Linked DNA regions of Duganella dendranthematis. The protein of the gene in region 1 interacts with the protein of each later gene in a pairwise test. Links are inferred from orthologs where the notes say so. Each region holds a gene or a part of one and is shown on either strand. Other genes may lie near its edges. The genes, in order: lysA and HH213_RS24540.

The links.
Region 2: the proteins of lysA (region 1) and HH213_RS24540 interact in binary tests that used the Escherichia coli proteins (3 or more experiments, as listed by UniProt). The link is inferred for Duganella dendranthematis from one-to-one orthologs.

The regions. Positions count from the first base shown.
Region 1 is NZ_CP051684.1:2,926,814-2,941,675, forward strand. The notes cover bases 6,331-9,223. They hold lysA (diaminopimelate decarboxylase), read right to left. Parts: upstream 8,470-9,223; coding sequence 7,192-8,469; downstream 6,331-7,191. Other genes in these bases: msrP (protein-methionine-sulfoxide reductase catalytic subunit MsrP), read left to right, coding at 6,331-6,552; msrQ (protein-methionine-sulfoxide reductase heme-binding subunit MsrQ), read left to right, coding at 6,552-7,154; lptM (LPS translocon maturation chaperone LptM), read right to left, coding at 8,475-8,654; cyaY (iron donor protein CyaY), read left to right, coding at 8,698-9,036; HH213_RS13425 (penicillin-binding protein 1A), read right to left, coding at 9,033-9,223. In the rest of the region: hemB (porphobilinogen synthase), read right to left, coding at 1-596; yihA (ribosome biogenesis GTP-binding protein YihA/YsxC), read right to left, coding at 589-1,296; HH213_RS13385 (c-type cytochrome), read left to right, coding at 1,445-2,119; HH213_RS13390 (cytochrome c biogenesis protein ResB), read left to right, coding at 2,245-4,341; c-type cytochrome biogenesis protein CcsB, read left to right, coding at 4,351-5,505; more of msrP, read left to right, coding at 5,575-6,330; more of HH213_RS13425, read right to left, coding at 9,224-11,402; HH213_RS13430 (pilus assembly protein PilM), read left to right, coding at 11,730-12,806; HH213_RS13435 (PilN domain-containing protein), read left to right, coding at 12,806-13,417; HH213_RS13440 (type IV pilus inner membrane component PilO), read left to right, coding at 13,417-14,097; HH213_RS13445 (pilus assembly protein PilP), read left to right, coding at 14,094-14,630; HH213_RS13450 (type IV pilus secretin PilQ), read left to right, coding at 14,627-14,862. UniProt on the Escherichia coli protein: Specifically catalyzes the decarboxylation of meso-diaminopimelate (meso-DAP) to L-lysine. Is not active against the DD- or LL-isomers of diaminopimelate.
Region 2 is NZ_CP051684.1:5,344,343-5,359,223, forward strand. What follows is about bases 3,855-6,766. They hold HH213_RS24540 (response regulator transcription factor), read right to left. Parts: upstream 5,701-6,766; coding sequence 5,008-5,700; downstream 3,855-5,007. Other genes in these bases: HH213_RS24535 (sensor histidine kinase), read right to left, coding at 3,855-5,004; HH213_RS24545 (periplasmic heavy metal sensor), read left to right, coding at 5,905-6,507; HH213_RS24550 (hypothetical protein), read left to right, coding at 6,565-6,766. Outside these bases: HH213_RS24515 (DNA internalization-related competence protein ComEC/Rec2), read left to right, coding at 1-1,414; HH213_RS24520 (hypothetical protein), read right to left, coding at 1,411-1,767; HH213_RS24525 (alpha/beta fold hydrolase), read left to right, coding at 1,880-2,716; dcd (dCTP deaminase), read left to right, coding at 2,755-3,321; more of HH213_RS24535, read right to left, coding at 3,349-3,854; more of HH213_RS24550, read left to right, coding at 6,767-7,311; HH213_RS24555 (intradiol ring-cleavage dioxygenase), read left to right, coding at 7,383-8,288; HH213_RS24560 (arginine/lysine/ornithine decarboxylase), read right to left, coding at 8,385-10,637; HH213_RS24565 (DUF4337 domain-containing protein), read right to left, coding at 10,843-11,412; HH213_RS24570 (dihydrofolate reductase), read right to left, coding at 11,431-11,916; membrane protein insertion efficiency factor YidD, read right to left, coding at 11,956-12,384; HH213_RS24580 (alpha/beta fold hydrolase), read right to left, coding at 12,381-13,079; HH213_RS24585 (thymidylate synthase), read right to left, coding at 13,076-14,047; HH213_RS24590 (DEAD/DEAH box helicase), read right to left, coding at 14,177-14,881. UniProt on the Escherichia coli protein: Response regulator member of the two-component regulatory system CpxA/CpxR which responds to envelope stress response by activating expression of downstream genes including cpxP, degP, dsbA and ppiA.

The DNA.
Region 1 (14,862 bases):
CGGGTGTGGATGTGGCCGCCCGCTTCCAGCGCCGCGCGGATCGCGCCGATGCGGCCGTCCATCATGTCGGACGGCGCCACCACGTCAACGCCGGCTTCCGCGTGGCACAGCGCCTGGCGGATTAGCATGTCGGTGGTGATGTCGTTGATGACGTAGCCGTTTTCGTCGATCAGGCCGTCCTGGCCATGGCTGGTGTACGGGTCGAGCGCGACGTCGGTCAGGATGCCCAGCTCAGGGAAGGCTTGCTTCAAGGCGCGTACCGCGCGCGGCACCAGGCCGTCCGGATTGGTGGCTTCGACGCCATCTTCGGTTTTTTTCGACGCATCGATGACCGGGAACAGTGCCAGCACCGGGATGCCCAGCGACACGCATTCTTCCGCCACCTTCAGCAGCAGGTCCACCGACACGCGCTCCACGCCCGGCATCGACGCGACCGCCTCGCGCTGGTGCGTGCCTTCCAGGATGAACACCGGGTAGATCAGGTCGGCCGGGGTGACGACGTTTTCGCGCATCAACGCGCGCGAGAATGGATCACGGCGCATGCGGCGCATGCGGATGGCAGGAAATTGGGCTGCTGCAGCTGCTGCTTTACTCATTGCTATCGCTTCCTAAATCTGGGGTGGATTCTTCGTCCTCCAGCAGCCCCGCCAGTTCAAGAATCTTGTCGTTGGCTTCATCGATGCCGATGCGGTTCTGCGCGGAGAACAGTTGCACGGTGAAGGGGAAGCCTTCGCCGTCTTCGTCGACGTAGCTGTCGAGCTTGGCTTTCGCCTGGCGCAGCACGTTGATCGAGTCGTTACGGTTAAGTTTGTCCACTTTGGTCAGAATGCAATGGATCGGCTTGCCCGTCGGGGCGAACCATTCCAGCATCTGCACGTCGAGGTCGGTGAACGGGCGGCGCGAATCCATGATCAGGACCAGCGCGGCCAGCTGCTCGCGGCGCTGCACGTAGTCGCCCAGCAGGCGCTGCCAGTGAAGCTTGGCCGAGCCGGACACTTCCGCGTAGCCGTAGCCGGGCAAGTCGACCAGCAGCGCTTCGATCTCCTCGACGATGGTCGGGTCCTTGCGGTGCTGCGCCACGTGCGCGCCACCGATGGAGAAATAGTTGATGTGCTGGGTACGGCCAGGGGTCTTGGAGGCGAACGCCAGACCCTTCTGGTTGCACAAAATATTGATGGCAGTGGATTTACCAGCATTGGAGCGACCAGCAAAAGCGATCTCCGGCACCTGGGTGTTGGGGAGGTCGCGTAATTGGTTAACGGTCGTAAAGAAGCGGGCTTGCCAGAGTTTGGACATGGGGATTGGGGAAAAAGCAACAGGTTAAAGCAGGGAATTTTTTAAGCTATTGTACAATGAGTAGATACCCGGTGCCCCCTGGCAGGTATTAGCGCCTCTGTGGACATCCCTGGTTTAAAACTTTTTAGACTCCTCCTAGGGTGCTTGAATGAATAGTGTGAATCTGTTTTCACCGATTGTAAAATCCCTGCTTGTTGCCTTGCTGGCCGTTTCGGCCACGGCCCACGCCGAAGACAAAAAGCCCGCCCCGCCTGCCCCACCCAAGATCGATGCTGCCAAAGGCGCCACCCTGTTTTCCGACGGCGACGCCGCCCGCGGCCTGCCGGCCTGCGTGTCGTGTCACGGCGCCGGAGGCAATTCCACCATTGCCGTCAATCCCAAGCTGGCCGGCCAGCACGAAGGTTATCTTTACAAGCAACTGGTGAACTTTACGACGGCGCAACGGAATCAACCGGTGATGACGACCTACGCCAAGATGCTGACCGATGAAGAAAAGCACAACATCGCCGCCTGGCTGGTGACCCAGAAGCCTACCGCAGGCGCCGCCAAGAACAAGGACACGGTCGAAATGGGCAAGAAGATTTATCGCGGCGGCCTCGCCGAGAAGAGCGTGCCGGCCTGCGCCAGCTGTCACGGCGCCAGCGGCGCCGGCATTCCGGTCCAGTATCCGCGCCTCGCCGGCCAGCACCAGGACTATGCGTTCACCGAGCTGGGCCTGTTCAAGAGCGGCGCCCGCAAGAGCGTCGAAATGGAAGCGATTGCCAAGCGCATGTCGGATGAAGAGATGAAGGCCGTTTCCGATTACGTAGCAGGCCTGAAATAAAGTTGACGTATCCGCATCTTTCCGGTGCGGACTCACCCAAAAGATGAGGGCGGCAGCGTAAGCATGCCGCCCTTTTTGTTGGTATGCTGCCGCCTGACCACTTTTATTAAAGAAGCAGAACTTGCATGACTAGCCCTAGCACCACCGGCATCGAGCTGAAAACCCGCCGCCCCATCATTGGCGAAATCGTTGAACTGATTTCTTCCATGCGCTTTGCCATCGCCTTGCTGGCGATGATTGCGATCGCCGCCGTCATCGGCACCGTGATGAAGCAGGGCGAGGCGTCGAGCAATTACATCAACCAGTTCGGCCCGTTCTGGTACGAGATCTTCCGCAAGATCGGCCTGTACACCGTGTACTCGGCCTGGTGGTTCCTGCTGCTGATGACGGCGCTGGTTACCTCGACCACGCTGTGCATCGTGCGCAATGCACCAAAGATGATGAAGGACATGCGCAGCTGGCGCGAGAACGTGCGCGAACAGTCGCTGCTGAACTTCCACCACAAGATGCAATGGCAGGCGCCGCTGTCACGCGCGGCGCTGGCGCAGCAGAGCGCCGCGCGGCTGAAGGACGCCGGCTATCAGGTCAAGCTGGTGGAAAAGGATAACGGCACGCTGGTGGCGGCCAAGCAGGGCGCCGCCAACAAGTTCGGCTACATTTTCGCCCACGCGTCGATCGTCATCATCTGTATCGGCGGGCTGCTCGATTCGGACGTACCGGTCCGCATGCAGGAATGGTTCTTCGGCAAGACGCCGTTCAACGGCAGCGGCCTGATTTCGCAAGTGCCGCCGCAGCACCGTCTCGGCGTCGGCAATCCCACCTTCCGTGGCAACACCATGATTCCGGAAGGACAGAACAGCAATACCGCCATCCTGGCCCGTCCGGACGGCGTGCTGATCCAGGAACTGCCGTTCACCATCAGCCTGAAAAAATTCACCATCGATTTCTACAGCACCGGCATGCCCAAGCTGTTCGCCAGCGACGTCGAAGTGCGCGACAACCAGACCGGCGAAACGGTCAAGGGCACCATCGAAGTCAATCACCCGCTGACCTTCAACGGCGTGTCGATTTACCAGTCCAGCTTTGAAGACGGCGGCAGCAAGCTTAAACTGAGCGGCTTCCCGATGACCGGCAACGGCGCCGAGCGGTTCGAGATCGCCGGCGAAGTCGGCGGCACCACGCCGCTGACCAAGGACACCACGGTCGAATGGTCGGGCTTCCGTCCGTTCAACGTGGAAAACGTCGGCCCGACCGATGACCCGCGCGCCGTCAAGCAGGGCAAGAGCCTGGAAGAAGAACTGGCGCAAAGCCTGGACAAGCACACCGGCTCGGCCGGCAAGAACGCCGTCAACAAGAACCTGAAAAACGTCGGTCCGAGCGTCAGCTACAAGCTGCGCGACAAGACCGGCCAGGCGCGCGAATACCAGAACTACATGCAGCCGGTCACGGTCGACGGCGCCACCGTGTTCCTGGCCGGCGTACGCGCCAATCCGTCGGACAACTTCAGCTACCTGCGCATTCCGGCCGACGACGGCCACAGCGTGACCGAATGGATGCGCCTGCGCGCCGCGCTGCAAGATCCGGCCTTGCGCGCCGCCGCCGCCCAGCGTTACGCCGCACGCGCCACGCCCAATTCCGCCGCCGGCGACGCCCTGCGCGCGCAGTTGCAGGCCTCGGCCGACAAGAGCCTGGGCATCTTTGCCGGCAGCGACAAGGCGGCCGGCTTCATGGCCATTTCGCAGTTCCTGGAAAAAGTCCCGGCCGCCGAGCAGGAGAAGGCCGCCGATGTCTTCATGAAGATCCTCAACGGCAGCCTGTGGGACCTGTGGCAAGTCGCGCGCGCCAAGGACCAGCTGCCGCCGGTGAGCGAAGACGAAATCCACGCCCGTTTCCTGCAACTGGCCACCAACGCGCTGTCGGATGCGTTCTTCTACGGCGCCCCGGTCTACCTGCAACTGGACGACTACAACGAAATCAAGGCCTCGGTGTTCCAGGTGACCCGCTCGCCGGGCAAGAATGTTGTCTATCTCGGCTGCCTGTTCCTGGTGCTGGGGGTGTTCGCCATGTTCTACATCCGCGAACGCCGCCTGTGGATCTGGATCAAGGACGGCGCCAACGGCGCCAGCGACGCGCTGATGGCCATGAGCACCCAACGCAAGACGCTGGATTTTGAACGCGAATTTGAAATACTGAAGGAAAAACTGCCGCAGTCGGCAGCATAGGAGCAAACCATGGAAATGACCCAATCCCAGCAAACCTATCAGCAGGCGCCAGGCTATTTCAAGCGCCTCACGGTGGCCGACTGGCTGTTCGCGCTGGCGCTGCTGGCCGGCGCGCTGTTCGGCCTGAGCCGCTACGGCGCGTTCATGAATTATTACGAGCAGGTGATCCTGCTGGCAGCTGTGCCGGTGTTCGCCACGCTGGGCTGGCACTGGAAGGCGGTGCGCTGGCTGATGCCGCTGATCGCGCTGCTGTCGCTGTGGGCGATTTCGATGTACGCCGGCGACCTCGATAACGGCACCAAAAAATTCTGGCTGCGCATGATGTTGTCGAGCCAGTCGGCGGTGTTGTGGATGAGCGTGATGTTCGTCATCGCCACCGTGTTCTACTGGATCGGCTTCATCGGCCGCTCGGCCGCCGCCTCCAGCATCGGCTCCAAGCTGTGCTGGGCCGCCGTGGTGCTGGGCTGGACTGCGATGATGGTGCGCTGGTACGAGTCCTACCTGATCGGCGCCGACGTCGGCCACATTCCGGTCTCCAACCTGTACGAAGTGTTCATCCTGTTCTCGCTGATCACCGCGATGTTCTACCTGTACTTCGAACAGCGCTACGCCACCCGCCAGATGGGCCCGTTCGTGCTGCTGGTGATCTCGGCCGCGATCGGCTTCCTGATGTGGTACACCACCTCGCGCAACGCCGCCGACATCCAGCCGCTGCTGCCGGCGCTGCAAAGCTGGTGGATGAAAATCCACGTCCCGGCCAACTTCATTGGCTACGGCAACTTCGCGCTGGCCGCCATGGTGGCCGCGGCCTACCTGCTGAAAACCTCGGGCTACCTGAACGACCGCCTGCCGTCGGAAGAAGTGCTGGATGACGTCATGTACAAGGCCATCTCGGCCGGTTTCGCCTTCTTCACCATCGCCACCATTCTCGGCGCGCTGTGGGCGGCCGAAGCGTGGGGCGGCTACTGGTCGTGGGATCCGAAAGAGACCTGGGCGCTGATCGTCTGGCTCAACTACGCGGCTTGGCTGCATATGCGCCTGATGACCGGCCTGCGCGGCCGTCCGGCGGCGTGGTGGGCGCTGGTGGGCCTGCTGGTGACGACCTTTGCTTTCCTGGGCGTCAACATGTTCCTGTCCGGTCTGCACTCTTACGGCAAGTTGTAAACGGAAGTTTAAGTTTGATTCCGGGAGTTTGGTGTAAGGTTGAGCCTCACACCGCTTCCGGAGTCCACCATGTTGATCAAGCGTTCCCCGAATGGCATAGACCTGCCGTTTTCCTCTGAAATCACGCCGCGCACGCTGTACGAATCGCGCCGCAGCTTCATGAAGCAGATCGCCATGGGCGCGGTCGGCGGTGCGGCGCTGCTCGAAATGGCGCAGCGCGAAGCGTTTGCGCAGGGCACTGGCGCCAAGCTGGCCGCCAAGCTCAATCCGGCCTATTCGGTGCTCGACAAGCAGACGCCGTACAAAGACGCCACTACCTACAACAACTTCTACGAATTCGGCACCGACAAGAGCGAACCGGCGATGTACGCCGGCACGCTGAAGACGCGGCCGTGGACCATCTCCATCGAAGGCGAAGTCAAGAAGCCGATGACGCTGGACATCGATGCGCTGCTGAAATTGGCGCCGATGGAAGAGCGCGTCTACCGCCTGCGCTGCGTCGAAGGCTGGTCGATGGTGATCCCGTGGATCGGCTACTCGCTCTCCGAGCTCATCAAAAAGGTAGAGCCCACCGGTAACGCCAAGTATGTAGAATTCGTCTCATTGGCTGACAAGAAGCAGATGCCGGGCGTGGGCAGCCGCGTGCTGCAATGGCCGTACACCGAAGGCTTGCGCATCGACGAGGCCAATCACCCGCTGGCGCTGCTGGCCTTCGGCATGTATGGCGAAGTGCTGCCGAACCAGAACGGCGCGCCGGTGCGCATGGTGCTGCCGTGGAAGTACGGCTTCAAATCGGCCAAGTCGATCGTCAAGATCCGCTTCGTCAAAGACCAGCCGCGCACCTCGTGGAATCTGTCGGCGGCGAATGAGTACGGCTTCTACTCGAACGTGAATCCGGATGTGGATCACCCGCGCTGGTCGCAGGCGTCCGAGCGCCGCATCGGCGAAGACGGCTTCCTGTCGCGCAAGCGCAAGACGCTGATGTTCAACGGCTATAACGATGTGGCCCCGCTGTACGCGGGCATGGACCTGAAAAAATTCTACTGATGCCGACCACGAAACAAATCAGCTGGCTCAAGGGCGCCGTGTTTGTCGCGGCGCTGATTCCCCTGGCGCGCATGGCGTATCTGACGCTGACCGGGCAACTGGTCGACCCGCTCGAATTCATCACGCGCGGCACCGGCGACTGGACCTTGTACTTCCTGACCATCACGCTGGCGGTGACGCCGCTGCGCAAGCTGAGCGGATGGAACTGGCTGATCAAGCTGCGCCGCATGGTGGGGCTGTACACCTTCTTCTACGGCTTCCTGCACTTCATGACCTTTTTGTGGTTCGACCATTTCTTTGATCTGGCCGAGATGTGGAAGGACGTGCTGAAGCGGCCGTTCATCACGGTCGGCTTCATCGCCTTCGTGCTGCTGATTCCGCTGGCCTTGACCAGCACCAACGGCATGATCAAGCGCCTGGGCGGCAAGCGCTGGCAGTGGCTGCACCGGCTGATCTACGTGATCGCTCCGCTGGCGCTGCTGCACTTCTGGTGGATGAAAGCCGGCAAGCACAACTTCGCCCAGCCGATCCTGTTCATCGCCATCATCGGCACGCTGCTGCTGATGCGCGTCTGGTGGGCGGCGCGCAAAGCGGCGCAGTAAAAAAAAGCCGCCGGCGGGTGCGGGCGGCTTTGGTGGCTTACTTGATCACCGATTCCAGCGCGTACAAGTCTTCCGGCTTCTCCCGCTGGCGCACCAGATGGACAGTGTCGCCGTCGACGATCACCTCGGCCGCGCGGCCGCGGGTGTTGTAGTTGGAAGCCATGGTCATGCCGTAGGCGCCAGCGGTGTGCATCACCAGCAGGTCGCCGGCTGCCACCGCCAGCGAACGGTCGCGCGCCAGCCAGTCGCCGGATTCGCAGATCGGTCCCACCACATCAAATTCGGCGGCGGCGGCGCTGCCTTGCACCACCGGCTGCATATCCATCCAGGCCTGGTACAGCGCTGGACGCGCCATGTCGTTCATCGCCGCGTCGACGATGCAGAAGTTCTTCTCTTCGCCATGCTTGAGGAACTCGACCTTGGTCAGCAGCACGCCGGTGTCGCCGACGATCGAACGGCCTGGTTCGAAGATCACCTTGATCGGCTTGCCGTTGTGACGCTCGGCGCGCCAGGCGTCGATGCGCGCAAAGACGCGGCCCAGGTAGGTGCCAACCGGCACCGGCGCTGCGTCGTCCGCATCGCGGTAGTCGATGCCGATGCCGCCGCCCATGTCCAGGTGGTGCAGTTCGATGCCTTCGGCGCCCAGCTGGTCGATCAGCTCGATCAAGCGGTCCAGCGCTTCCAGCAGCGGCGCGTCGTCCAGCAGTTGCGAGCCGATGTGGCAGTCGATGCCCGACACGTCCAGGTGCGGCAGCTTGGCGGCGGTGCGGTAGGTGTCCAGCGCATCGTCGAACGCCACGCCGAACTTGTTGGCTTTCAGGCCGGTCGCAATATACGGGTGGGTCTTGGCGTCGACGTTCGGATTCACGCGCAGCGAGATGCGCGCCTTCTTGCCCATCGATCCGGCCACCTCGTTCAGGCGGTGCAGCTCGGGGATCGATTCGACGTTGAAGCACAGGATGTCGTGCGACAGCGCCAGGCGCATTTCGTCCACGCTCTTGCCGACGCCGGAGAAAATCACCTTGCCAGGATCGCCACCGGCCGCCAGCACGCGCAGTAGTTCGCCGCCGGAGACAATGTCAAAGCCCGCGCCCTGGCGCGCCAGCAGGTCGAGGATGGCCAGGTTGGAGTTGGCCTTCATGGCGTAGCACACCAGCGCGTCGCGGCCGGCGCAGGCGTCGGCGTAGGCGGCGAAGTTGGACAGCAACGCGGCCTTCGAATACACATAGGTCGGCGTGCCGAACTGTTCAGCGATGGCGGTTAGCGACGCGCCTTCGGCGTGCAGGACGCCGTCTTTATACGAAAATTGCGACATAGACTTTATTGTTGAGGCGCGGGAGGCACCGGCGAGGTGGTAGGCGCAACGGCGCCGCTCTTGGCGGTGGGCTTGGCTGCAGGAGGCTTGGGCAGGTACAGCGGGCCGGGTTGGCCGCAGGCGCTCAGCAAGGTGGTCAGGCACAGGATAGATGTGCCGATAATCAAACGGAAAGTGGACTTCACGATAGAATCATGGATTATTTAGATGCAGATACTGGAGTGTAGCATGGGCGAATCAGAATTCCTGGCGCAAGCCGAAGCCACCCTCAACGCCATTGAGGCCGCGCTGGACCGTTTAAACGATGCCGACATGACCGATGTCGAATGCAGCCGCAGCGGCAACGTGCTGGAGATTGAGTTTATCGACAACGGTTCCAAGATCATCGTCAACAGCCAGGCGGCGATGTCCGAGCTGTGGGTGGCCTCGCGTTCCGGCGGCTACCACTATAAGCAAAAAGACGGCAAGTGGCTCAATACCCGCGACGGCTCCGAGCTGTTTGCCACCCTGTCCGAGGAAGTCTCGAAGCAGGGCGGCGCGCCAGTGGTGCTGACGCCTGACGCTTAAAACAGCTCGTTCTTCACGGCATCCTTGGCCTTTTCCTCGGCCGGGGTGCCATGCCCCGGCGCATCGAGGTTGTTGACCCCGGTGCCCGGCGGATTCTCCGTATAGTAATACTCATCCCCCACCAGCATCACGCCGTCCGGCACCGCACGTTCCTCGATCGGAATGCTCTTCAGCGCTTTTTGCATGTAGCTGATCCAGATCGGCAGCGCCAGGCCACCGCCGGTTTCGCGGTTGCCCAGGTTCTTAGGCTGGTCGTAGCCGATCCAGGCGATGCCCACCAGCTTGGGCTGGTAGCCGGCGAACCAGGCGTCGATCGAATCATTGGTGGTGCCGGTCTTGCCGGCGATGTCGCGCCGGCCCAGCACATTGGCCTTGGCCGCCGTGCCGAAGCGCACCACGTCCTTCAGCATCGAATCCATCAGGAAGGCGTTGCGCTCGTCGATCACGCGGTTCTTCTCGTCGCCGGCCTGGTCCGGATGCGCCTGCGACAAAATCTTGCCGTCGGCATCGGTCACCTTGGAGATCAGGTAAGGGCTGACCTTGTAGCCGCCGTTGGCGAACACCGCATACGCGCCGGCCATCTGCAGCGGCGTGACGTTGCCGGCGCCCAGGGCCAAGGTCAGATAAGGCGGGTTCTTGTCGGCGTCAAAGCCGAAGCGGGTTGCGTATTCCTGGCCGTACTTGGCGCCGATGCGGTGCAGGATGCGGATCGAGATCATGTTCTTGGACTTGGTCAGGCCCTTGCGCATGGTCATCGGCCCTTCGTACTTGCCGTCGTAGTTCTTCGGCTCCCACGCCTGGCCGCCGGTCTGGCCGGCGTCGAACGAAATCGGCGCATCATTGATGATGGTGGCCGGCGACAGGCCGCGCTCCAGCGAGGCCGAATAGATGAACGGCTTGAACGACGAGCCCGGCTGACGCCAGGCCTGGGTCACGTGGTTGAACTTGTTGCGGTTGTAGTCGAAGCCGCCCACCATGGCCTTGATCGCGCCGTCTTGCGTGCTGGCCGCAACAAAAGCCGATTCGATTTCCGGCATCTGCGCCACCAGCCAGTCTTTGCCCTCCTGCAGCACGCGGATCACCGCGCCACGGCGGATGCGCTTGTTCGGCGGGTTTTTATCCGACAGCCACGAGCGGCCCTGTTCCAGGCCGGCGCCGCTGATCTTGATTTCATCGCCCGAAGCGGTCACGGCGGTAATCAGCTGCGGCGTGGCCGACAGCACCACGGCGGCGATCAGGTCGTCGTTGTCCGGATGCTCGGCCAGCACGGTCTCGATGGCGTCGTCGGCTTCTTCCTTCTTGGCCGGGATGTCGATGTACGCTTCCGGACCGCGGTAGGCATGGCGGCGCTCGTAGTCCATCACGCCCTTGCGCAGCGCCAGGTAGGCGGCGTCCTGGTCGGCCTTGGTGATGGTGGTAAACACGTTCAGGCCGCGGGTATAGGTATCTTCCTTGAACTGTTCGTACACCAGCTGGCGCGCCAGTTCGGCCACGTACTCGGCGTGCACGCCGAACTCGCTGCTGTCGGTCTTGACCTTCAGCTCTTCGGCCTTGGCGGTCTCGTACTGCTTGTCGCTGATGTAACCCAACTCATGCATGCGCTGCAGGATGTACTGTTGGCGGGTGCGTGCGCGCTTTGGATTGACGACCGGGTTGTAAGCCGACGGCGCTTTCGGCAGGCCGGCCAGCATGGCCGCTTCGGCGATGCTAATGTCGCGCAGGTTTTTGCCGAAATAGATTTGTGCGGCCGACGAGAAGCCATAGGCGCGCTGGCCCAGGTAGATCTGGTTCATATAGACCTCCAGAATCTGGTCCTTGCTGAGGTTCTTCTCGATCTTCCACGCCAGCAGCATCTCGTAGACTTTGCGCTTGATAGTCTGTTCGCTGGACAGGAAGAAGTTGCGCGCCACCTGCTGGGTGATGGTCGAGGCGCCTTGCTTGCCGCCGCTGCCGATGGCGTTGTGCAGGCCGGCGCGCAGGATGCCGGTGTAATCGACGCCGCCGTGTTCATAGAAGCGGTCGTCCTCGATGGCCAGCACCGCCTTCTTCATGACGTCCGGGATGTCCTTGATGCGCACCAGGTTGCGGCGCTCTTCGCCGAATTCGCCGATCAGCACATTATCGGCGGAGAAGATCCGCAGCGGCATCTTCGGCCGGTAGTCGGTCAGCGTGTCGAGCTCGGGCAGGTTGGGATAGGCCATCGCCAGGCCGAACACCACCAGCAGCACGCCCGTGACGCCCAGGCCGAGCACGGACAGTCCGGCCAGCAGGAAGAAGCGTGACGAGCGCGACGGCGCCTTGCGCGTTTGCTTGCCATTTTGGTCAGGCGGGTTGGTTGGTGGCGGTGCCGAGTTGGAAGAAGCCATGCAGTGCGATCTCTTAGTTATTTGTGCGGCCCATTATAAGCGAGCGGCGGGGCCGTTCCATACGACAGGAATATTTCTTCGTGAGCAACAAAACAACTGAGTTGTTTTTGCTGCCATGTGGGCAAAAATAAGTGTGGCGAAACCCTCACACCCGGTCAATTGTGCACAGTAGAAATACCTTTACACTTAAATAGCCTCGATTTAATGTACGGGCTGATATATGCCTTCTAAACGCTGGTTTTCAAACGAGTTCCTTATGCAGACTGCTCGACAGCACGTTCGTATGCACAGCCGTGCAGGCGCCAGCCATGGCGCCGGAGGCCTCGTATGATCGACCTCAAGGCCTTGCTGGGGCAGGGCAATCCGCCGCTGGTGGGCATCGACATCAGCACCTCCAGCGTGCGGCTGGTGGAGCTGGCGCACGGCGCCAAGGGTGACATCAAGCTGGAGCGCTACGCCGCCGAGCCGCTGCCGCGCAACGCCGTCACCGACGGCAATATCGAGAACATGGACCAGGTGGTGGAAGCGGTGCGCCGGGTCTGGAAGAAGAGCGGCACGCGCGCCCGCCATGCGGCGTTGGGCATGCCGCCGGCTTCCGTCATCACCAAGAAAATCATCCTGCCGGCCGGCATGTCGGAAGACCAGCTGGAAGTGCAGGTCGAATCCGAAGCGAGTCAGTACATTCCGTTTGCGCTGGACGAAGTCAGCCTGGATTTCGACGTGATCGGTCCGGCCGCCAATTCCACCGACGATATCGAAGTCATGCTGGCCGCGTCGCGCCGTGAAAAGGTCGAGGACCGGGTGGCGATTGCCGAAGCGTCCGGCCTCAAGGCTACCGTGATGGACATCGAATCCTACGCCGCCCGCGCCGCGTTGGACCGCGTGGTGACGCAGCTGCCGGACGCCGGCATCGGTCAGGTGATCGCGCTGTTCCAGATCGGCGCCCAAGTCACGCATATTTCCGTGATGCTGGACGGCGTCACCGTCTACGAGCGCGAGCAGCCGTTCGGCGGCAACACGCTGACCCAGGACATTGTGCGCAGCTACGGCCTGTCGTTTGAAGAAGCCGAGGCGCGCAAGAAAATCGGCGACCTGCCGGACAACTACCACGCCGAACTACTGACGCCATTCCTGGAAAGCGCCGCGCTGGAAGTCACGCGCGCGGTCCAGTTCTTCTACACCTCCACCCCCTACACCAAGGTCGACCAGCTATATCTGGCCGGCGGCTGCGCGCTGATTCCGGGGCTGCTGGACCTGGTGGCCAGCCGCACCCGCATCGCCAGTTCGGTGATCTCGCCGTTCAAGGGCATGCAGATCGGTTCGTCGGTGCGTGAGGCGCAGCTGCGGCTGGACGCGCCGGCCTACCTGGTGGCCTGCGGTCTGGCCCTGCGGAGGTTCGGCTGATGATACGCATAAACCTGCTGCCGCACCGCGAAGAGAAACGCAAGCAGAAGAAGCAAGCCTTCTTCGCGCTGCTGGCGCTCGGCGGCGTGATCGGCATCGGCATCGTGCTGGTGGTCGGCGCCTACAACGCGCGCGCCATTTCGATCCAGGACGCCCGCAACCAGGAACTGAAAACCGCGATCACGGGACTCGACAAAAAAATCGCCGAAATCGCCACGCTGAAGCAGGACATCGAAGCGCTGAAGGCGCGCCAGCAGGCGGTGGAGGATTTGCAAGGCGACCGCAACCAGCCGGTCTACCTGCTGGATGAACTGGTCAGCCAGACGCCGGCCGGCGTCTACCTCAAGTCGTTCCGGCAGGATGGTCAGAAGGTGGCCGTCAACGGTTATGCGCAGTCGCAGGAGCGCGTCTCGGAACTGCTGCGCAATCTGGCCGGCGCCTCGCCGTGGCTGGAGCGGCCGGACCTGATCGAAGTGAAATCCACCGGCCTCGGCCAGGGCAAGACCGCCAAGAAAGTGGTGGAGTTCAATCTCAACGTCTTCATCAAGCGTCCGCGCGACAAGGACAAGCCGGCGGATGGCGCCAAGGCCAAGCCGCAGGAGCGCACCTGATGGCCGCCAAGCTCAATATCAATCTCAGCGCGTGGTTTGCCGACCTGGCCGACCAGTTCCGCGACCTCCAGGGCCGCCATCCGGGCCAGTGGCCGGTGGCGCCGCGCGTGCTGTGCGCCATCGGCGTGACGGCGGCGGTGTGCGTGGCCGGCTACTTTGGCTACTGGAGTTCGCAGTTCGACGAGCAGGACGCCGGGCTGATGACGGAGACCCGGCTGCGCGACGAGTACAAGATCAAGACCGCGCAGGCGATCAACCTGGAGGCGCTGCGGGCGCAAAAAGCCCAGGTCGACCAGTACGTCGAGCGCTTGCAGAAGCAGTTGCCGAGCAAGGCCGAGATGGCCGCGCTGCTGACCGACATCAACCAGGCCGGCGCCGGGCGCGGCTTGCAGTTTGACCTGTTCAAGCCGCAGCAGGTGGTGATCAAGGATTACTACGCCGAGCTGCCGATCGATATCAAGATCACCGGCAACTACCACGACATCGGCGCCTTTACCGGCGACATCGCCAACCTGCCGCGCATCGTCACGCTCAACAACCTGGCGCTCAGCACCGGCAAGGATGGCGTGCTGACGCTGGAGGCGGTGGCCAAGACCTTCCGCTATCTCGATCCGGAAGAGGTGGCCGCGCAGCGTAAAGCCGCCGCCGACAAGAAAAAGAAAGCGGCCAAGCCATCATGAAGCTACTCCTTTCCATGTTGATGGCGATGGTGCTGTTGGCCGGCTGCGGCGACAGCGACGTGCAGGAAGTGCGCACCTGGATGAAGCAGATCGACGCCCAAACCCAGGTGCGCGTGCCGCCGCTGGCCGAGCCCAAGGTGTTCGTGCCGTTCGCCTACGCGCGCAAGGACGATATCGATCCATTCAACCCCAACAAGCTGCTGGCCGAGCTGGCCAAGATGGGTGCCACTGGTGGTGGCGGCATCAAGCCGGACATGGAGCGCCGCAAGGAATTATTGGAGAGCTATCCGCTCGACACCATCAAGATGGTCGGCACCATCGAGAAAAAAGGCGTGGTGCACGCCGTGCTGCAAGTCGACCGCGCCGTGCATCAGGTGGTGGTGGGCCAGCATCTGGGCGAGAACTACGGCCGCATCACCGGCATCAGCGACAACACCGTCACCATCAAGGAAATCGTCCAGGACGCCACTGGCGACTGGGTCGAGCGCCAGTCCCGGTTGGAACTGCAGGAAAGCAAGGAGAACGCCAAATGAACGCTCATCTCACGGCCCGCCGCGTCCTGGCCGCCGCCACTTGGGCAGCCATGGCGCTGACCCTGCAACTTGCCGGCCTGGCGCAGGCGCAGACCGCCGATGCGGCCGGGGCTGGCCTCAGCGCCACTGCCGGCAACGCCATCGAAGCAATTACCGCCCGCCAGCAGGGCGCCAATGTGGTCGTCAAGATCGCGCTGCGGCGCGCGCCGGACAAGCTGCCGCTCAACTTCGC
Region 2 (14,881 bases), 2.4 Mb from region 1 along the record:
GCACGTGCTGTGCACCGCGCTTGGCGTAGTGCTGGTGATCGATCCGTGGGCGGTATTGTGGCCGGGATTCTGGTTGTCATTCAGCGCCGTGGCCGTCATCCTGTACGCGACGGTGGGACGCACCGTGCCCATAACGCGTGCGCCTCCGGCCGGACGCGATCCAGCCGCGCCGCATGTGCCGGTCCCGCCGACATACCGTGAACGCTTCTTGCTCGCGCTTCGCGTTGGCGCTCACACGCAATACGCGGTCACCCTCGGACTGGTGCCGTTGACGATGCTGCTGTTCGGCCAGGTGTCGGTGGTGAGCCCGCTGGCGAACGCGGTCGCCATTCCGTTGATCAGCCTGGTCGTCACGCCGCTTGCGCTAATCGGCAGCATGTTGCCTGCGGTGTTGGCCACGCCGGTGCTCACGCTCGCGCACTGGCTGGTGGAGTTGTTGGCGCAATGCCTGCAATGGTTCAGCGCCATGCGCTACGCCGTGTGGAGCGCGCCGCAGCCGCCGTTCTGGCTATTCTGCTGGGCGATGTTCGGCACCATCTGGCTACTCGCACCGCGCGGCTGGCCGGTGCGCTGGCTTGGGCTGGCGACGTGGATTCCGCTGCTGGCCGCAGAACCCACGCATCCCGCGCCGGGCCGCATGACGGTTACGGCGTTCGATGTGGGGCAGGGCATGGCGTTGTTGATCGAAACTAGTGGCCATCGGCTGCTGTACGATACCGGCCCGGCCTACAGTCCCGAATCCAACGCCGGTAATCGCGTCATCGTGCCGTATCTGCGGGCGCGCGGCATCAACGCGCTGGATGGCATGATTGTTTCGCACAGCGATGCAGATCATTCCGGCGGCGCGCTGTCGGTGCTGGAGGGCGTGCGTACCGGCTGGGTGCTGTCGTCGCTGTCGCCGCAGCACGCCATCGCACAGGCGGCGCGCCAGCACCTCCATTGTGCCGCCGGCCAGCGCTGGCGATGGGATGGCGTCGATTTCGAAATCCTGCATCCCCAGGCCGGCAGCTACGCCAGCCATGCCCTCAAAGCCAACGCGCGCAGCTGCACGTTGAAGTTGACTGCGGGCGGCAAATCGGTCCTTTTGGCCGGCGATATCGAAGCCGATCAGGAAGCACAGTTATTGGAGCATGACGCCGGCCGCTTGCCGGCCGACGTGCTGATTGCGCCGCACCATGGCAGCGGCACCTCGTCGACCTACGCGTTTCTGCAAGCGGTCAAACCGCAGCTGGCGCTATTTTTGGTTGGCTATCGCAACCGCTACCGGCATCCCAAGCAGGAGGTGGTGGATCGCTACCGCCAACTGGGCATCGCTTGCCTGCGCACCGATCAATCAGGCGCCATCACGCTGGAATTCGGCGACAGTATCACCACGTCGGCATACCGGCGCGACACCGCGCGTTACTGGCGCTAATACCGCTTCCACGAGGTCAATGCCGGACAGCCGATGCTGAGCGCACCATTGCTCTTGCCTGACGGCGACGTGACCGGCCCTGTCATCCAACACTGGGTCTGTCCCTTGATCGTCTCGGTGTAATACACAATCCCTTCCGGACTTTCGTAATAGCCGCGCCAGTCGTTCGGATTGGCGCCGACATAGCCGCGCTCCATCGCCTGCGACAGATGGCCGTAGCGGCTGTCCGGCTTCCCCTCCGGCACGACCGGCGCCTTGCCCCGGATCTCCTTATCGATCTGCGGCAGACTTTTTTTGGCCGCGTCGATGTCCAGCACCGCCAGCAAAGCCAGGATTGCTTGAATTTTCTTCATATCAAAATAATGTTAACAGAAGATTCACTTGTGGCATATTAGAGCGTTTCCCCCAGTCTCCGGCCAGCGTCCACATTACAATGCAGTAAAAATAACCATACGGAGACCGCTTGTGACCAAGCCCAAGCTGCATTTCGCCCACGCCAACAGTTATCCGGCGGGCGTGTACCGACAATACTTCGCGCTACTGTCCCAGTATTTCGACATCCAGTCGCTCGACATGCACGCGCACAATCCGCAGTACCCCGTCACTGACGGCTGGCCACGCCTGGTCGACGAATACATTCACGAACTGACCACCCGCTACAACGAACCGGTGATCCTGGTCGGCCATTCCTTGGGCGGCATGCTGAGCATGATGGTGGCGCACAAGCGTCCCGACCTGGTGCGCTGCGTGGTAATGCTGGATGCGCCGGTGGTCGGCGGCTGGCGCGCCTTCGCCTGGCACGTGATCAAGCGGCTGGGCCGGGCTTACACGATGCCGCCCGCCAAATTCTCCATCCGCCGCCGCAACGTCTGGCCCGATGTCGGCGCCGCTTACCAGCACTTTGCCGCCAAGGACTTGTTTGCCGCCTGGGCGCCCGGCGTGCTGGCCGACTACATGGACAGCGGCCTCAAGCCGCACGAGGAGGGCGTGCAACTCCGCTTCACGCGCGAGAACGAAACCGCCGTTTACGCCACGCTGCCGCACCATTTGCCGCGGCTGCTGCGTAAGGGCTATCCGGTGCCGATCGGCTTCATCGGTGGCGACAACTCCTGGGAAACCAGCCAGTCCGGCCACCAGCATACCAAGGCGCTGGTCGGCAGCCATTTCCGCATCGTGCCCGGCGGCCACCTGTTCCCGATGGAGAACCCGGCCGCCGCCGCTGAGGCCACCCGGGAAATGATCGACGACCTGCTATCCGGGCAATCTGGTAAAAAAGTTCTTAAAAAGGCGGCGGTAGCGTAAAATCTCGGGCATTGTAAAACTTGAAGGATGGCATTGCGATGACGATTAAAAGCGATAAATGGATACGCCGGATGGCGGAAGAACACGGCATGATCGAACCGTTCTTCCCGGATCAGGTCCGCCAGGAAGAAGGCCGCAAGGTAATTTCGTACGGCACTTCGTCGTACGGCTACGACATTCGCTGCGCCGATGAATTCAAGATCTTCACCAACATCAACAGCACCATCGTCGATCCGAAGAACTTCGATTCCAATTCCTTCGTGGACGTCAAAAGCGACGTCTGCATCATCCCGCCGAATTCGTTTGCGCTGGCCCGCACCATGGAATACTTCCGCATTCCACGCAGCGTTCTGACCGTGTGCCTGGGCAAATCGACCTACGCCCGTTGCGGCATCATCGTCAACGTGACGCCGTTCGAGCCGGAATGGGAAGGTTATGTGACGCTGGAGTTCTCCAACACCACGCCGCTGCCGGCCAAGATCTACGCCGGCGAAGGCTGCGCACAGGTGCTGTTCTTTGAAAGCGATGAAGTCTGCGACGTATCCTACAAGGATCGCAACGGCAAGTACCAGGGCCAGCGTGGCGTGACCCTGCCAAAAGCATAAAGATAACGCGGGCCACGGCCCGCGTTTTTATTTCTTCACCGGCAAAACCATCTCGACGCACAGGCCGCCGCCGGCGCGGTTGCTGGCTTTGATGCTGCCGCCGTGCGCCTGGATCACATGCTGGGCGATCGCCAGTCCCAGGCCATGACCTTCGGTGCTGGCGTTACTGGAGCGGAAGAACGGCTGGAAGATGGTGTCCAGATCGGCCGGCGATACGCCCGGTCCGCGATCCAGCACCCGTATCACCAGCTGGCGCGTGTCGGCCAGTGCGCGCACCTGCAACTGCACCTCACCGCCATCCGGGCTGTGTTTGATGGCGTTGCGCACTACGTTTTCGATGGCGCGGCCCAGCAGGTCGGGCTGGCCCATCACCTGCACATCCGCTTCGCCGTCCTGCACCACGCTGCGTTGCTGGCTGGCCGCTTCGTAGCGGGCGTCGTCGGCGATCTGGTCGAGCAGGTCGGCCATGCTGATTTCTTCCTGCGATGCTTTGATGGCGCCGGCTTCCAGACGCGCCAGCGTCAGCAGTTCACCAACCAGTTTATCCATGCGAACGCTTTCGCGTTCGATGCGTTCCATCGACGCGCTCAATTTCTCCGGCTGCTGGTGCGCCAGGCCAATCGCGGCCTGCAGGCGCGCCAGCGGCGAGCGCAGTTCGTGCGAGACGTCGTGCAGCAGGCGGGTCTGGCCGTCCATCAGGCTGCGCAAGCGCGCCGTCATGCGGTCGAAGTCGCGGCCCAGATCGTTGAGTTCATTGCCGCTCTTGCCGCCGTTTTCGTTGGCGAAGCGCGGTGACAGGTCGCCGTTGGCGGCGGCGTCAAACGCTTGTCGCAAGGCGCGGATCGGGCGCGAGAAGTACCACGCCAGCAGCACCGAGAACAACAGGCTGGCCAAAATGGCGGCGGCAATCGGCACCCATGGGCCGAGTGGCTGGAAGCGCGGACCCCATTGACGGTCGCCGCCTATGTCGCCCTGCATGCCGGGGCCGGGGCCGCCTAAGCCTGGCTGGCCATCGCCCGGCATGGGGCCGCGGCTACGGCCATCGCCAGCCTGGGCGCCGTCCAGCGCCGGCATGGTTCCGCTTGGGCCGGGTGCGCCGGCAGGGCGGTTGGCGTCAGCTGCGCCACCAAAGCCCGGCGGCGGACGGTTGCCACGGTCTTCAAAACGATCGCGGCGGTCATCGCCGCCTTGCAGCACCGAGGCCGCCTTCATGGCCATTTGCGCGCCGCCGCCCAAGCCGGCCAGCAGCGGACGGTTGTCGCCCTCCATGCCGTGCAGGCGCTCGCCGGATGGCAGGAACAGCATGTAGCGTTTGCCGTCGTCGCCGGTCACCTGGCGCACCACGCGGCGCTTGCCGTCTTCCTTCAGGCGCACGCGGGTTTCCTGCAAGGTCTTGGGATTGACGATGCGGCCCAGCAGCTCGTGTTCCTGCTCGTCCACCGCGTAGACGCGATGGCGGTCCATGTTTTCCAGCATCCGCTGCAGCGCCTTGACGCCGCCGAATTCCAGCGTGGCGGCGGCCGCGTTGATCGCCATCTCGGCGGGCGGGCTGGTGTCCAGGTTGACCAACGGATTGGTCTGCTGATTGCGGTTCTTCAGCCAGATGGCGCCGCCGATGCCGACCGTGGCGGCAAACTGCGCCAGCAAGATGCACAGGAAGAATTTCCAGAACAAACGACCCAAGTCTTACTCCTTGATCAGCTGGTAGCCGAGGCGGTACACGGTTTGCAGGCAGGAGCGGCCGTCGGCGATGGTGCCGAGCTTGTGGCGCAGCGAACTCAGGTGGACGTCGATGTTACGGTCGAAGCGCGCCAGCGGACGGCCCAGGCCTTGCTCGGACAGGGTGTTCTTACTGACCGGGCGGCCGGCGTTACGTGCCAACACTTCCAGCAGATTGAATTCGGTACTGGTCAGTTCCAGCTTGTCGCCGGCCCAGGTGGCGCGGCGCTGCTCCGGCCACATGATCAGCTGGCCGACCGAGATGGCGGTCTGCTGGCTGTTGTCGGCCGGCGCGCTTTGCGCGCGGCGCAGGATGGCGCGGATGCGGGCGGTCAGCTCACGCGGCGTGCAGGGCTTGGCCACGTAGTCGTCGGCGCCCAGTTCCAGGCCGACGATGCGGTCGGTGTCGTCGCCGCGCCCGGTCAGCATCAGGATCGGCAACTGGCTGTTGGTGCGGATGCGGCGCAGGGTTTCCAGGCCGTTCATGCGCGGCATCATCACGTCGAGGATGGCGATCGCATACAGGCCGGTAAAGGCTTCGGCCGTGCCCGCCTCGCCGTCGTGAACGGCTTTGACGTCGAAGCCTTCCTGTTCCAGGTATTCCTTAAACATGCCCACCAGTTCGATGTCGTCGTCTATCAGCAGTACTTTGCTCTTCATTGCCGCGCTTTTCTTTAGATACAGATCGTCAATCATAACAGCCCGCATGCGGCTTTCGGCGCGGTTTTACCCCGATTTACAACGTATTGCCTGATGGGAATTGGATGTCAGATCATCATCTTTACGCAGATTTACGTTGCCCTAACGCCACTTAACGGTGCCGGCCCAGAAAATGATGGCTCACTACCAATCAAGGATCAGGGCATGAAAACATCAAAACAAAATGGTCGCAACATTCTGCTGGCCGCCGTCCTGGCGCTGCCGCTGTTGACGATGGGGGGCGCCGCCCGCGCCGACGAGACGACTAACGACCAGCCGCCACCGATGACGCAAGGCGATCATGGCCCGCGTGGCCCAGAAAGCGATGACCGTGGCCCAGGTGGTCCAGGCGGCCCGGATGGACAAGGCCCGCGTGGCGGCCCAGAGCGTGGCGGCCCGGATGGCGGCCCTGACCACGGTCCCGGCTTCGGCCCAGGTTTCGGCCCTGGCCGTCCACCATTCTTTCATGGTCTGGAACTGAGCGAAGCGCAGGAAGACAAGGTCTTCGCCATCCTGCACGCCGAAACCCCGTATCTGCGCGAACAAGGCAAAGCCGCTGCCAAGGCCCGTGCAGCGCTGCATGCGCTGGCCGGCGCCGACAAGTATGACGACGCCAAAGCCGCCGCCCTGGCCAAGGAAGCCGCCACCGCCGAAGCCAACATCGCCTTGCAGCGCGTGCGGACGCAACAGAAATTGCTGGCCGTGCTGACGCCGGAACAGCGCAAGAAGCAAGCGGACGACAAACCGCGCCATCCGCAGCGCGATTAACGTTTTTTGCAAAGCAGTGCCCGTAATGACCTCTAAACCAAATAAGCGGAGAATCGTATGTCAATCAGCGCCCTGAGTTCCAGCAGCGCTGCCAGCGCGCTCAGTTTCCTGAGCCGTCTGAGCAGCACCAACAGCGTCAGCAGCAGCAACGCCAGCAACGGCGCAGACAGCACCCAAGGTGTGCGTCCGCCGCCACCGCCACCGGACGGCGGCGACTTCGCCAACGCCATCGCCGAAGCGCTGAAGTCGATCGGTATCACCGACACCTCGTCGAGCAGCAGCTCCAGTTCCAGCAGCGACACCTCGACCGCGTCGACCACCACCGATAGCACCGACAGCACCACCACCGATGCCACTGATGTGGCGGCCGCGTTGGGCAGCTTCCTGCAAAGTCTGATGGGTGCGCTGCACGCGCAAAACGGCAGCAACGACGCGCCGCCGCCGTATAGCGAGCAGTCGGCTGGTGGCCAGGGTGGTCCGGGCAAGCTGGACTCCGACCTGCAAAGCCTGATCGCCAAGCTAAGCTCCGGCACTACCGATAGCACCAGCACCGACAGCAGCGATGGCGCCGACAGCAGCGATGCGGTCGACCAGCTGGAAAGCTCGTTTGCCAACCTGCTGGAAAAACTGGGCGTCAGCACCAGCGCTGGCACCGACACCACGGCCAGCACCGATAGCACCGACAGCAGCACCAGCACCTCCAGCAGCGACGCCACCAGCAAGCTGGAAGCCTTCCTGCAAGCCCTGTCGGCCAAGGTCGGCAATCACGGCAGCAGCGGCAACCTGGTCAACACCACGGTCTGACGCGCCACCAGTTGTATCCGCCGCCACGCCTTGCGCGTCGCGGCGGCTTTCTCACCCAAGCAGGAGCAGGTATGGATATCCACGACGAAATGCACGAACACAGCCTGGCCGAAGATCTGGCCGCAATGCTCAACCTGAACAGCGACCGTCGCCAGACGTTGCGCTGGCTGCTGGCTGGCGCCTCGACGCTGCCAATGATGGGTTGCGGTGGCGGTTCCGACAGCGCCAGCGGAACCACCAGCACCACCTCGGCCGCGACCACCACCACGCCGACGACGACCACGACAACCACCACTACGACGACCACGACCACCACGCCGACCGTCGGCTCGTGCTCGGTCATTCCGGAAGAGACCGGCGGCCCGTATCCGGCCGACGGCACCAACAGCACCAGCGCCGGCGTGGTCAACGTGCTGACGCAATCGGGCGTGGTGCGCAGCGACATTCGCAGCAGCTTCGGCAGCGCCAGTGGCACCGCGGCTGGCGTGCCGCTGACCATCAAGCTGCAAATCGTCAACGCTAACAACAACTGCGCGGCCTTGTCCGGCGCCGCCGTCTACCTGTGGCATTGCGACCGCGACGGCAACTACTCGCTGTATTCCAGCGGCGTCACCAACCAGAACTACCTGCGCGGCGTGCAGGAGACCGACAGCAGCGGCAACATCACCTTCACCACCATCTATCCGGGCTGCTATTCGGGCCGCGTGCCGCATGTGCACTTTGAGGTGTACCCGTCGCTGGCCAAGGCCACCACCGCGTCGAGCCGTATCAAGACCTCGCAGTTCACCTTCCCGGTGGCGACCAGCAATGAGGTGTATGCCACCACCGGCTACAGCGCCAGCGTCAAGAACCTGGCGGCGATCAGCTTTGCCACTGATAACGTCTTTAGCGATGGTTATTCGCTGCAGATGGCTACCATCACCGGCAACGCCACCGATGGCTATGTCGCCACGCTGACGGTGGCGGTTTCCGCCTGATCCGAAAGTCGCTTCCGCCGGCTCGCCGGCGCTGCTGACGTCGTTGGCAATGTATTTAAAAGAAAACAAAAAGGCAGCCGAAGCTGCCTTTTGTTGTTATTGCTTTACGCAATCCACGAAGTAACCGCGCTTGCCGTCCACCTCGCGCTTGACCAGGCCGTGGACGTCGGTCTCGAAGCCTGGGAAGCGTTCGTTGAAGTCGCGTGCGAAGCGCAGGTAGTCAACGATGGTCTTGTTGAAACGCTCGCCCGGAATCAGCAGCGGAATGCCCGGTGGATAAGGCGTCAGCAGGATCGAGGTGATGCGACCTTCCAGCTCGTCGATCGCCACACGCTCGATTTCGCGGTGCGCCATCTTGGCGAACGCGTCCGATGGCTTCATCGCCGGCACCATGTCCGACAGGTACATTTCGGTGGTCAGGCGGGCCACGTCGTAGGCCTTGTAGAAATCGTGGATCTGCTGGCACAAGTCGCGCAGGCCCATGGTTTCGTAGGTCGGATTGGCGGCCGCGAATTCCGGCAAAATGCGCCAGATCGGCTGGTTCTTGTCATAGTCGTCCTTGAACTGTTGCAGCGCGGTCAGCAGCGTGTTCCAGCGGCCCTTGGTAATGCCGATGGTGAACATGATGAAGAACGAGTACAGGCCGCACTTCTCAATGATCACGCCGTGCTCGGCCAGGTATTTGGTGACGATCGACGCCGGAATGCCGGTGTCGTCGAACTTGCCGTCCAGCGACAGGCCAGGGTTGACGATGGTGGCCTTGATCGGGTCCAGCATGTTGAAGCCCGGCGCCAGCTTGCCGAAGCCGTGCCAGTCGTCTTCCGCCTTGATGATCCAGTCTTCGCGCGTGCCGATGCCTTCTTCGGCGAACTCGTTCGGGCCCCATACCTTGAACCACCAGTCTTTGCCCCATTCGGCGTCGATCTTCTTCATGGCGCGGCGGAAGTCCAGCGCTTCCAGAATCGATTCTTCCACCAGCGCGGTGCCGCCCGGCGCTTCCATCATGGCGGCGGCGACGTCGCACGAGGCGATGATCGAGTATTGCGGCGAGGTCGAGGTGTGCATCAGGTAAGCCTCGTTGAAGGCGTCGCGGTCCAGCTTGACCGACTCCGATTCACGCACCAGCACTTGCGAGGCCTGAGACAGGCCGGCCAGCAGCTTGTGGGTCGACTGGGTCGAGAAGATCATCGACTCCTTGGCGCGCGGACGGTCCTTGCCGATCGCGTGCATATTCTTGTAGAAGTCGTGGAAGGTGGCGTGCGGCAACCAGGCTTCGTCGAAGTGCAGGGTATCGATCTGGCCGTCCAGCATTTCGCGCAGGGTCTCGACGTTGTACACCACGCCGTCGTAGGTCGACTGGGTGATGGTCAGGATGCGCGGCTTCTTGTTCACGGCTTCGCGGGCGAACGGGTTCGCCTCGATCTTGCGCATGATGGATTCCATCGTGAACTCTTCCAGCGGAATCGGACCGATGATGCCCAGGTGATTGCGGGTCGGCATCAGGAACACCGGAATCGCGCCGCACATGATGATCGAGTGCAGGATCGATTTGTGGCAATTGCGGTCCACCACCACGATGTCGCCCGGCGCCACGGTCGAGTGCCAGACCATTTTGTTCGAGGTCGAAGTACCGTTGGTGACGAAGTAGCAGTGGTCGGCGTTGAAGATGCGGGCGGCATTGCGCTCGGACTTCGCGACCGGACCGGTATGGTCCAGCAGCTGGCCCAGCTCTTCCACCGCGTTGCAGACGTCGGCGCGCAGCATGTTTTCACCGAAGAACTGGTGGAACATCTGGCCGATCGGCGATTTCAGGAACGCCACCCCGCCCGAGTGACCCGGGCAGTGCCACGAGTACGAACCGTCGTTGGCGTATTCCACCAGCGCGCGGAAGAACGGCGGCGCCAGGCCGTCCAGGTAGGACTTGGCTTCGCGGATAATGTGGCGCGCGACGAATTCCGGCGTATCTTCAAACATATGAATGAAGCCGTGCAGTTCGCGCAGGATGTCGTTCGGAATGTGACGCGAGGTGCGGGTTTCGCCGTACAGGTAGATCGGGATGTCGGCGTTTTTGTAGCGGATTTCTTCGACGAAGGCACGCAGCGACTTCAGCGCGGTGTCGGTGTCCTCCACCGAGCCGGTGCCGAATTCTTCATCATCGATCGACAGCACGAAGGCTGATGCGCGCGATTGCTGCTGGGCGAACTGGGCCAGGTCGCCGTAGCTGGTCACGCCCACCACTTCCATGCCTTCTTTTTCCATCGCATCGGCCAGGGCGCGAATGCCTAAACCGGACGTGTTCTCGGAACGGAAATCCTCGTCAATAATGACGATGGGGAAACGAAATTTCATGCATGTCTCCAAAAAAGCAAGCCGCCCCTGACAGGATGTGAAGGGGCGGACAGGGCGCGACCCCTCGGATGAACGGGCCGCCAAAAAATAAGAACGGGATTCTCGCAGAAATAGCGCGACTGCGGGAAAAAAATTATCGTACCAGAATGCATGAGTAGCATGACGCCGCCATGACAGGCGGCAATTGTTACTCAGCTAATGTTGCTTAGTGAACCAACCACGCCAGGCCGCCCAGCACCAGGCCGACACCGGCCACGCCGTACGCCAGACCCATCATCCACTTCTTGCGGGTCAGCAGGGTGATGGCGGCCAGCGAGATGGCGATCTGCTCGGCGGTGGTGGCCAGTGCCCACTGGTGATGCTTGTGCATGGCTTCGTCCGACTTCTCGTTCCATTGCTTGGACGATTCCTCGAACTTCTCTGCTTCCTTCTTGATGTCTTCCTTGTCGTGCTTGTAGCGGGCGGCATCGGCCTCGTAGCGCTTGGGATCGACGCCAGGCAAGGTCATGGCCAGTTCGGCCAGGTTCTGGCGGGCCGACTTGGCCTGGTAGTAATTCCAGCGGTTGGCCGCTTCAGTCTTGTCGATGGCGGCGTTGTTCTTGAACAGGGCGGCGTCGTTTTGCGTCGCGCCGCCGAGGTAGCCGAAGGCCGCGCCGACCGTGGCCAGGATGGCCGTCATGACGGCGATGTTGTTGGAAAAACCGTCGTTGCTATGGGCTGCGTGCTCGACTGCGTGGTCGTGCGGGCCGTGGACGTGAAAACCATCACCAGACATAAATATCCTCTTTAAAACTTAGGCCTTGCGGCGCAGGGTGACAAAAGCGTAGTGCAGACCGGATGTTTCGGAAACGTGTTCCTCGCGAGCGGTTTCCTGCCAGGCGGCGGCGTCGATCTCGGGGAAGAAAGCATCGCAGTCGAAGGTATGGGCGATTTGCGTAATAATCAACTCGCTGGCCAGTGGCAGCGATTGCTGGTAAATCTCGGCGCCGCCGATGACGAAGCCCTCGGCGCCGTCCAGCAGCGCGATGGCGGCGTTGATCGAGCCGACGGCTTCGACGCCGTCATGCGACCATTTATCGTTACGCGTAACGATAATGTTGCGGCGGTTCGGCAGCGGGCGGCCGATGGAGTCGAAAGTCTTGCGGCCCATGATGATCGGGTGGCCGGTGGTAGTGCGCTTGAAATGCGCCAGGTCTTCCGGCAGCTTCCACGGCAGCGTGTTGTTGATGCCGATGCCGCGCTGGGCGTCGGTGGCGACGATGATGGTGAGTTTGCTCATGATTCTCTATGCGGTAAAGAGGCGTCATTATCGTTGAAATTACGCGCGCGGGTGGCGTTTGCGCCTGTGCTTTTCGTTATACCGGTCGCGGCGCCAGTTGCGCCACCAGTCGCGGCAGCTGGTGTCACTGGTATTGCAGCTGGCGCACTCCAGCACCTGGCAGGCATCGCCCACCTCGCAGTGCGTGTGCGGCAGGTCGCACGGCAAGTCGCAATGACCGGCTTGTGCGCGGTAGCGCGCGCTGACGTGGCGCTGTGGCGAGTGGCGTTGGTGGACCTCCGCGCATGCCGACAGCCGGCGCTTGAGCAGCGCCAGTCCCGTCAGCAGTCCATGGCGGGCGATCACGCGCTTGCCGTATGCCGAGCAGCTGTCGCGTCCGGTATGGACGCCGAACGCGCAGGCGAAGCCCTTCAGCGGCGACAGGTAGCGCTGGTAGAACCAGATGGCTGCCAGTGCCAGGACTTTCATAGGTTGTGGTGGAAGTCCTGGATGTAGCGGGCCAGCGTCTGCGGCGCTTCCAGCGGCATCATGTGGCCGGTGCCTTCGCCCAGCATGTGCAGCTGGGCGCCGGGCCAGCTGGCAGCCAGTGCGCGGACGTCGTCGGCGGGCGCCAGATTGTCATGCTCGGCGCCGATGATCATGGCCGGGCAGCGCAGGGTGTGGACGCGGTCCATCAGCTCCGGGCGTTCGATGGTGCTGCGGAACTGCGCCAGCAGCACGTCCTTGCCGAGGTCCACGGCCATTTGTTGGATCACGCCGACGATGGCCGGATCGTCCAGGTGCGCCGGCGCGACGATTTCGCGCAGGCGCATCTGGGTCATGCCGGTGTAGTGGTTTTTTTCCAGCTGCGGAATGATGCGCAGGCGTGTGGCCTTTTCCTTGTCCAGCAGTTTTTTGCCGGCGCTGCCGATGATGGTCAGCGAGGCGACGCGCTCGGGCTGGGCCAGTGCGTACTCCATCGCCAGGTAAGCGCCGAGCGAGAAGCCAACCAGATGGGCCTGTGGCGCGCTGTGGGCGCCGATCAGCTCCAGCATCTGCTCGCGCGTTTGCGCCTTGTACAGCGGGACGTGGTTGAATTCAAAACCGTCGCCCAGCAGCGGCAGCAGCCGGCCCCACATGCGCTCATCGCACAGCGTGCCGGGGACGAAATCCAGCTGCGTCATACGGCCATGGCGGCGGTGATCGGGGCATGGTGCCGGTAGCCTTCCAGCGCGAAGTCGGTCGGCTCGATTTTTTCCAGCCACTCAGGTTCGTACTTGCCGGTCTGCGCGAGCGACGGCACGCGGTCGGCGATGATCAGCTGCGGCAGCGGGAACGGCTCGCGTTTGAGCTGCTCCTGCACCATGTCCATGTGGTTTTCGTAGATGTGCGCATCGCCGATGAAGTAGGTGAACCAGCGCGGCGTGTAGCCGGTCAGGCGGCCCACCAGATGCATCAGCGCCGCGCCTTCCGCTAGGTTGAATGGCGTGCCCAGACCGAGGTCGTTCGAGCGCACGTAGAGGCACATCGACAGCTCCTTGGTGGTCGGATTTGGCAGGAATTGATACAGCAGATGGCAGGCCGGCAGGGCGACGGCGTCCAGCACGGCAGGGTTCCAGCCGTGGAACAGGATGCGGCGGCTGCCGGGATTATTCACGATCGTGTCCAGGCACTCGCGCAGCTGGTCGATGGCTTTGTAGAGCAGCGCTTTCTGCACGCCGTCTTCTTCAATCGGCGCGACCACGGTAAAACCGTTCTTTTGCGCGTCGGCCAACTGGGCTTGCTGATCGGCGTCGATCACCTTGTAGCCTGGCCACTGGCGCCATTGCACGCCGTAGACCGGGCCCAGGTCGTCGGTGCCCTGGCGGTATGGATTGTCCAGCCATTGCTGGTTTTCGTTGGCGTTCTGGTCCCAGACCTTGCAGCCCAGCGCGCGGAAGTCGGCGGCGCTGCGCGAGGCGCGCAGGAAGGCGCACAACTCGCCCACCACGGATTTGAATGCCAGCTTCTTGGTCGTCACCGCAGGAAAACCCTTGGTCAGGTCGAAGCGCATCATCGCGCCCGGTACGCTCAGCGTGCGGATGCCGGTGCGGTTGTCCTGCCAGCTGCCGGTGTCGATGACGGTCTGGATCAATTCCTGGTATTGCTGCATTCAATTCTCCAACGTAGGGTGGCGCAAATATCCGTCATTCCCGCGCAGGCGGGAATCCATACTCGGCATGGGTTCCGCTGTTGCGGGAACGACGCAGGTGGTTATTTTAGCAGGGCCGGCGCCGGCTGCTCAACGCGGGCCTGGCTTGCCTTTGCGGCCGCCCGGCTTGGCGGTGGCACGGCCGTCGGAGCGGGCCTGCGATTTGGCGCCGCGCGCGCCGGTCACCACCACCGCGCCTTTTGGCGCACCGAAGTCTGCGCCTTTGCTGCGCGGCGGGGCGCTGCGTCCTGCTGGCGCGCTACCGGGCACGCGATCGCGGCTGGCCAACTTGCCGATTTTTTCCGGCGGCGTCCAGAAGCCCAGCGATTCGCTGCCGCCGGCAGGCCGTGCCTCACTTTTCGGAGGCGCCGGCTTTTTTGCCAGTGGCGGCGCGCCGACAGGGCGTTTGGCGGCGTTTGGCGGCGGCCCTTTGCGTGCTGGCGCGGCAGCACCTTTCGCCGACGTCTCCGGCACACGGTGGTCGGCTTCAAAACCCTGTTCTTCGAAACGCGGCACGGCCTGGCGCGTCAGCGTTTCGATCGCTTTCAGCACATCCACCTCGTCGGCGCACACCAGCGACACCGCTTCGCCCTCCATGCCCGCGCGGCCGGTGCGGCCAATGCGGTGAATGTAGTCTTCTGCCACGGACGGCAGGTCAAAGTTCACCACCAGCGGCAGCGCTTCGATATCCAGGCCGCGCGCCGCCACGTCGGTGGCGATCAGCAGCTGTACTTCCTTGCGCTTGAAGCGGTCCAGCGCGCGCAGGCGGGCCGGCTGCGTCTTGTCGCCGTGAAT